DNA from 2 places in the Streptomyces sp. NPDC057616 genome. Region 1 is predicted to be linked to the other one. Evidence: predicted binding sites of a transcription regulator. Region 1 holds the regulator's gene; the other holds the start of a gene.
The links. The regulator HspR, encoded in region 1, represses chaperone genes until heat shock. The targets are predictions, from matches to a motif close to TTGAGNNNNNNNNNCTCAA.
Positions count from the first base shown of each region.

Region 2: the regulator HspR is predicted to act here: its motif matches at 2,140-2,158, upstream of lon (endopeptidase La).

Region 1 covers NZ_JBHVGU010000011.1:176,433-179,841, forward strand. The annotation lists gene grpE (nucleotide exchange factor GrpE) at 1-534, shown strand, start outside; gene dnaJ (molecular chaperone DnaJ) at 568-1,743, shown strand; gene ACFU97_RS16320 (heat shock protein transcriptional repressor HspR) at 1,749-2,198, shown strand; gene ACFU97_RS16325 (substrate-binding domain-containing protein) at 2,415-3,409, shown strand, end outside.
Region 2 covers NZ_JBHVGU010000065.1:18,326-21,734, reverse strand. The annotation lists gene ACFU97_RS43990 (rhomboid-like protein) at 1-456, shown strand, start outside; gene ACFU97_RS43985 (sulfatase) at 498-1,997, opposite strand; gene lon (endopeptidase La) at 2,181-3,409, shown strand, end outside.

The sequences.
Region 1 (3,409 bases):
CAGATCGCCGGTCTGACGGCGCAGCTGGACCAGGTACGCACGGCGCTCGGTGAGCGCACGTCGGACCTCCAGCGGCTCCAGGCCGAGTTCCAGAACTACCGCCGCCGCGTGGAGCGGGACCGGATCACGGTCAAGGAGATCGCCATCGCGAATCTTCTGACCGAGCTCCTGCCCGTGCTCGACGACATCGGCCGCGCGCGGGAACACGGCGAACTCGTCGGCGGATTCAAGTCCGTGGCGGAGTCGCTGGAGACCGTGGCGGCGAAGATGGGTCTGCAGCAGTTCGGCAAGGAGGGCGAGCCCTTCGACCCGACGATCCACGAGGCCCTGATGCACAGCTACGCGCCGGACGTCACCGAGACGACGTGCGTGGCGATTCTGCAGCCCGGGTATCGCATCGGCGAGCGCACCATCCGCCCCGCGCGGGTGGCCGTGGCCGAGCCTCAGCCGGGGGCGCAGACCGTCAAGCCGGAGTCCCAGGACTCCGCCGAGGCGGCCGACGACAAGGAGAGCGGTGGCCCGGACGAGGGCTGAGCTTGAACCGATGAGAAAGGAGGGGCGTCGAGGATGAGCACCAAGGACTTCATCGAGAAGGACTACTACAAGGTCCTCGGCGTCCCCAAGGACGCGACCGAGGCCGAGATCAAGAAGGCGTACCGGAAGCTCGCCCGCGAGTTCCACCCGGACGCCAACAAGGGCAACGCCAAGGCCGAGGAGCGCTTCAAGGAGATCTCCGAGGCGAACGACGTTCTCGGCGATCCCAAGAAGCGCAAGGAGTACGACGAGGCGCGCGCCCTGTTCGGCAACGGCGGCTTCCGCCCGGGGCCGGGCGGCAGCGGCGGCTCGTTCAACTTCGACCTGGGCGACCTCTTCGGCGGCGGCCAGGGCGGCCAGGGCTCCGGCAGCTTCGGCGGCGGGATCGGTGACGTCTTCGGGGGCCTGTTCAACCGGGGCAGCTCCGGCACCACGCGGGTGCAGCCCAGGCGCGGTCAGGACATCGACACCGAGGTCAGCCTCAGCTTCACCGAGGCGATCGAGGGGGCGACGGTCCCGCTGCGCATGTCCTCGCAGGCGCCCTGCAAGGCCTGTTCCGGCACCGGCGACGCCAACGGCAACCCGCGGGTCTGCCCGACGTGCGTCGGCACCGGACAGGTGGCGCGGGGCTCCGGCGGCGGCTTCTCCCTCACCGACCCCTGCCCGGACTGCAAGGGCCGCGGTCTGATCGCGGAGAACCCCTGCGAGGTCTGCAAGGGCTCGGGTCGCGCCAAGTCGTCCCGGACCATGCAGGTCCGCATCCCGGCCGGGGTGCAGGACGGCCAGCGCATCCGCCTGCGCGGCAAGGGCGCACCGGGTGAACGGGGCGGGCCGGCGGGCGACTTGTACGTCACCGTCCATGTCTCCGCGCACCCCGTCTTCGGCCGCAAGGGCGACAACCTGACCGTGACCGTCCCGGTGACGTTCTCCGAGGCGGCCCTCGGCGGCGAGGTCAGAGTGCCCACCCTGGGCGGCCCGCCCGTCACCCTGAAGCTGCCGCCGGGCACGCCCAACGGCCGCACCATGCGCGCCCGGGGCAAGGGCGCGGTCCGCAAGGACGGCACCCGCGGAGATCTGCTGGTCACCGTAGAGGTGAGTGTCCCGAAGGACGTGACGGGGAAGGCTCGTGACGCGCTCGAGGCGTATCGCGAGGCAACCGCGGGTGAGGACCCGCGGGCGGAGCTGTTCCAGGCCGCGAAGGGAGCTTGAGGGAGATGGACGGCCGTCGACGCAATCCGTACGAACTGACCGAGGAGACCCCGGTCTACGTCATCTCGGTGGCGGCCCAGCTCTCCGGCCTGCACCCGCAGACCCTGCGCCAGTACGACCGCCTCGGCCTGGTCTCGCCCGACCGCACGCCGGGCCGCGGCCGTCGTTACTCGGCCCGCGACATCGAACTGCTGCGCACCGTCCAGCAGTTGTCGCAGGACGAGGGCATCAACCTGGCCGGCATCAAGCGGATCATCGAGCTGGAGAACCAGGTCGCCGCGCTCCAGCAGCGCGTCGCCGAGCTCCAGACGGCGGTCGAGGGCGCGGCGGCGGCCATGCAGCAGCGCGAGGCGGCGGTGCACGCGTCGTACCGCCGCGACCTGGTGCCGTACCAGGAGGTGCAGCAGAGCAGCGCGCTGGTGGTCTGGCGGCCGAAGCGGCAGCGGTCCGACTGACGCGGCTTGTCACGTCTTGTCACGTGTCGGCAGGGGCCCGGAGACATTCCGGGCCCCTGTCGTGCGTGCACGACCGGTCGCCTTCCGTCAGAAGGGCGAGCGAACTCTAACGTTGACGTCTCATTACCTGGTTATTCCTTGACGATCGTGTGAAGAAAGCGTTGGCTTCCTTCACCTGGGACGCCTCAAGCACCCTTGTTCGGAAGGTCAACAGCAGTGAACACCCGCATCCGTCGTACCGCCCTCTGCGTGGCAGTAGCCGCGACAAGCCTGTCACTTGCCTCCTGCGGCGTGCTGAACGTCTCGGGTGACAGCAGTTCGGCGAGCCCCACCAAGGGCAACGACGTCACGATCGGTCTCCTGCTGCCGGAGACGGCCAACACCAGGTACGAGGACTTCGACTACCCCATCATCAAGCAGCAGGTCTCCTCCCTGACGAAGGACCAGGGCCACGTCGCCTACGCCAACGCGGGGCAGAACGCGGACAAGCAGGCGACCCAGATGCAGAAGATGATCGACGACAAGGTCGACATCATCCTGCTGGACGCGGTGGACTCGCACGCCATCGCCGGCGAGGTGAAGAAGGCGAAGGACGCGGGCATCCCGGTCATCGCCTACGACCGGCTGGCCGAGGGCCCGATCGACGCGTACATCTCCTTCGACAACGAGCTCGTCGGCGAGGTGCAGGGCCGCTCGCTGCTGGACGCGCTGGGCAGCGACGCCGGCACGTCCGACAAGATCGTGATGATGAACGGCTCGCCCACCGACCCGAACGCCAAGCAGTTCAAGGCGGGCGCGCTGTCCGAGCTCAAGGGCAAGGTGACCATCGCCCGGTCCTTCGACACCAAGGACTGGGACCCGAAGAACGCCGAGTCCAACATGTCCGACGCGATCAAGGCGATCGGCAAGGGCAACATCGCGGGCGTCTACTCCGCCAACGACGGCATGGCCGGCGGCATCGTCAAGGCCATGGAGGACGCGGGCATCTCCCACCTGCCGCCGCTCACCGGCCAGGACGCGGAGCTGGCCGCCGTGCAGCGGATCGTCTCCGGCGAGCAGTACATGAGCGTCTACAAGTCCTACCCGCAGGAGGCCCAGGCGGCCGCGCAGATGGCCGTCGCCAAGGTGCAGGGCAAGGACATCGAGTTCGACGCGCTGACCCAGGACACGGTCGACAGCCCGACGAACAAGGAGATCCCGGCGCAGCTCGT
Region 2 (3,409 bases), on a different contig from region 1:
CTCGTCTCGCCGTACGTCGTCTGCTTCCTGCTCGTCCTGACCGCGCTGGAGCGGCGGATAGGCGGGGCGCGCACGGCCGTCGTCTTCCTCGCCGGGCACGTCCTCGCCACCCTCGCGACCGAGGGCACCGTCGGCGTCGCGGTCCTGGTCGGCCACCTCCCCGACAGCTCCCTGCACCGCCTCGACTACGGCATCAGCTTCGGCGTCGCCGCCGGCGTGGGCGCCCTCGCGGGGCTGCTCGGGCCGTGGCTGCGCTGGCCGCTGCTGCTCCTGTTCGGCGGCATGCTGGTGCAGGGCCTGCTGGAGTTCACCGACCCGATGACCGGCTGGGGCCATCTGATCTCGCTGGCGACAGGCGTCGCGACCTGGCCGCTGATCAGGCGCTGGTACCGCGAGGCGCAGGCCGTCCCGCGCCTCCCGAAGACGCGCCAGGGAACCTCAGAACCCGGTCCCTGAGAACCCGGTCCCTGGTCACCGCGTACCTGAGAACCCGCCGCCTAGGAACCCACCCCGCGCGCCGCGGCCAGCTTCCGGGCCAGCCCTGGAACCCCGAGCTCCCGCTCCCGCGCCTCGTCGGCCCCGTGCAGCAGGTTGCCCAGCTGCCAGGGGTCCCGGGCCAGGTCGTAGTACTCCCGGAAGAGCACCTCCCCGCCGCCGGTGGGGCGGCCGTTGCGGTCCAGGCGCGTCCGGTAGTACTCGGTGTACTGGTCCGTCCTGCCGATGGACGACGTCCAGGTGTGGATCGGCTGCTCGTCCTGCCGGTTCCACCACCACTCGGCGAGCAGCCGCTCGCGGCCGTTGCCCCGGTCGAGCAGGGAGTGGCCGTCGTGCGGGGTGTCCGGGGCGATGCCCGCCGCGGCCAGGAAGGTGGGCGCGATGTCGACATGGCCGGTGAGCCGGTCGTCGCCGCCCGACCCGAGGCCGCCCGCCGGCCAGGACAGCTGGAAGGGCACCTCCAGACTCGGCCGGTACGGCACCGACTTGCGCAGCCAGCCGTGGTCGCCCCAGCACAGGCCGTGGTCGCTGGTGAACAGCACCAGGGTGTTCTCCAGCTGGCCGAGCGAGCGCAGCTTGGCGCGGAAGTCGTGCATCGCGTCGTCCACGGACAGCAGGGTGCGCAGCTGACGGGCGCGCAGGGCCCGGCCCTGGGCGACGGAGTGGTGCGCCGCGCGCAGGAACGGCGGCTTGTCCGCTTTGTCGCGCTCGAACACGGAGGGCCGCCCGTCCCAGCCGGGCACGCGCGCGTGGGCGTACCGCCGCTCCGGGATGTTCAGCTCGTGCGCGCTGCGCGTGGCGACGTACGCGAACCAGGGCCGCCGGTCCACGCGGGACTTCTCGATGAAGGCGAGGGCGCGGTCCCTGATGACGGTGGTGTCGTAGCCGGGAATGTTCCGGACGGTCCCGCCGTCGTTGTAGTGGCCGTCGTAGTACGCCACCGGCTCCTGGAGCAGCCACTCGTCGAAATGCGGCGGGTCGTCGGCCGCGTGCCAGTAGTTGAGGTACTTGCCGAACAGCCCGGTGCGGTAACCGGCCGCCCGCAGCTGCCGCTGCACGGTGGTGCGCTGGTCGAGGTGAGAGGGGTGCCGGGTGTCGAGGACGCCGTGGTGGTGCGCGTACCGGCCCGACATGATCGTGGCGCGCGAGGGGGCGCACAGCGGGGTGTTGGCGTACGCCCGCCCGAAGGTGACGCCCTGTCCGGCCAGCCAGTCGAGCGTCCGCGGGATCGCCCAGTCCGTCTCCTTGGGCTGGTCGTCCGTCAGCACCAGGAGGATGTTGGGGCGGTCGTCGGAGCGGCGCCGCCGGTGCGGCGTCGGCGGCACGGCCGGCCCGGCCGCGACGGCGCCGCGCGCGGTGGCGGCCGGCGGATGCGCCGCCCCGTCGAGTCCCGTCCCGCGCGCCACCAGCGGCACCGCGGCCCCCGCCGCCACCACCGCACCCCCGGCGATCACCGCACGCCGTGCGGGCCCCCGCCGCTGCTCGCCCATCGGCTTCCCCACGTCCCCCGTCGTCCGGTCGTACGAGCTTGCCGCGTGCGGCACCCGCCTGTGAACGCCGGGGCGCACGCAGCGTCTGTCGCGGCCCGTGATCGCTGACAGCGAACGGTGCGGAATCCGGGGAACAACGGCGGAGCCCCAAGCATTGAGTCGGCATAACTCAACTTGACTGCCGAAGGGGAGATCATGGCTTCGACGTCCGCATCGCTCACCCTGCCCGTGCTGCCGCTCGACGACGAGGTGGTACTCCCTGGCATGGTGGTGCCGCTGGACCTGAACGACGCCGACGTACGCGCCGCGGTGGAGGCCGCCCAGGCCGCCGCCCGGACGGAACCGGGAAAGCCGAAGGTGCTGCTCGTGCCACGGGTCGACGGGACCTACCCGAGCACCGGCGTGCTCGGCACCGTCGAGCAGGTCGGCCGGCTGGCCGACGGTGACCCGGGCGCCCTCATCCGCGGCCGCGGCCGCGTGCAGATCGGTGCCGGCACCACCGGACCGGGTGCGGCGCTGTGGGTCGAGGGGACGAGGATCGACGAGAGCGCGCCCGAGCCGCTGCCCGGTCACGTCACCGAACTGGTCAAGGAGTACAAGGCCCTCGCCACCGCCTGGCTGCGCAAGCGCGGCGCCTGGCAGGTCGTGGACCGGGTGCAGGCCATCGACGACGTGTCGCAGCTGGCCGACAACTCCGGTTACTCGCCCTTCCTGACCACCGAGCAGAAGATCGAACTGCTGGAGACGGCCGACCCGGTCGCCCGGCTCAAGCTCGCCACCCAGCAGCTGCGCGACCACCTGGCCGAGCAGGACGTGGCCGAGACCATCGCCAAGGACGTCCAGGAGGGCGTCGACAAGCAGCAGCGTGAGTTCCTGCTGCGCCGTCAGCTGGAAGCCGTCCGCAAGGAACTGCGCGAGCTGAACGGCGAGGGCAAGGACTCCGCCGAGGAGTCCGACGACTACCGCGCCCGCGTCGAGGCCGCCGACCTGCCCGAGAAGGTCCGCGAGGCCGCCCTCAAGGAGGTCGACAAGCTCGAGCGCTCCAGCGACCAGTCGCCCGAGGGCTCCTGGATCCGCACCTGGCTGGACACCGTCCTCGAACTGCCGTGGAACGACCGGACCGAGGACGCCTACGACATCCAGGGCGCCAAGGCGGTCCTGGACGCCGAGCACTCCGGCCTGGAGGACGTGAAGGAGCGGATCACCGAGTACCTGGCGGTGCGCAAGCGCCGTACCGACCGCGGGCTCGGCGTCATCGGCGGCCGCCGCGGCGGCGCCGTGCTGGCCCTCGTCGGCCCGCCCGGCGTCGGCAAGACCTCGCTCGGCGAGTCGGTCGCGCACGCCATGGGCCGCAAGTTCGTCCGCGTCGCCCTCGGCGGCGTCCGCGACGAGGCCGAGATCCGCGGCCACCGCCGTACGTACGT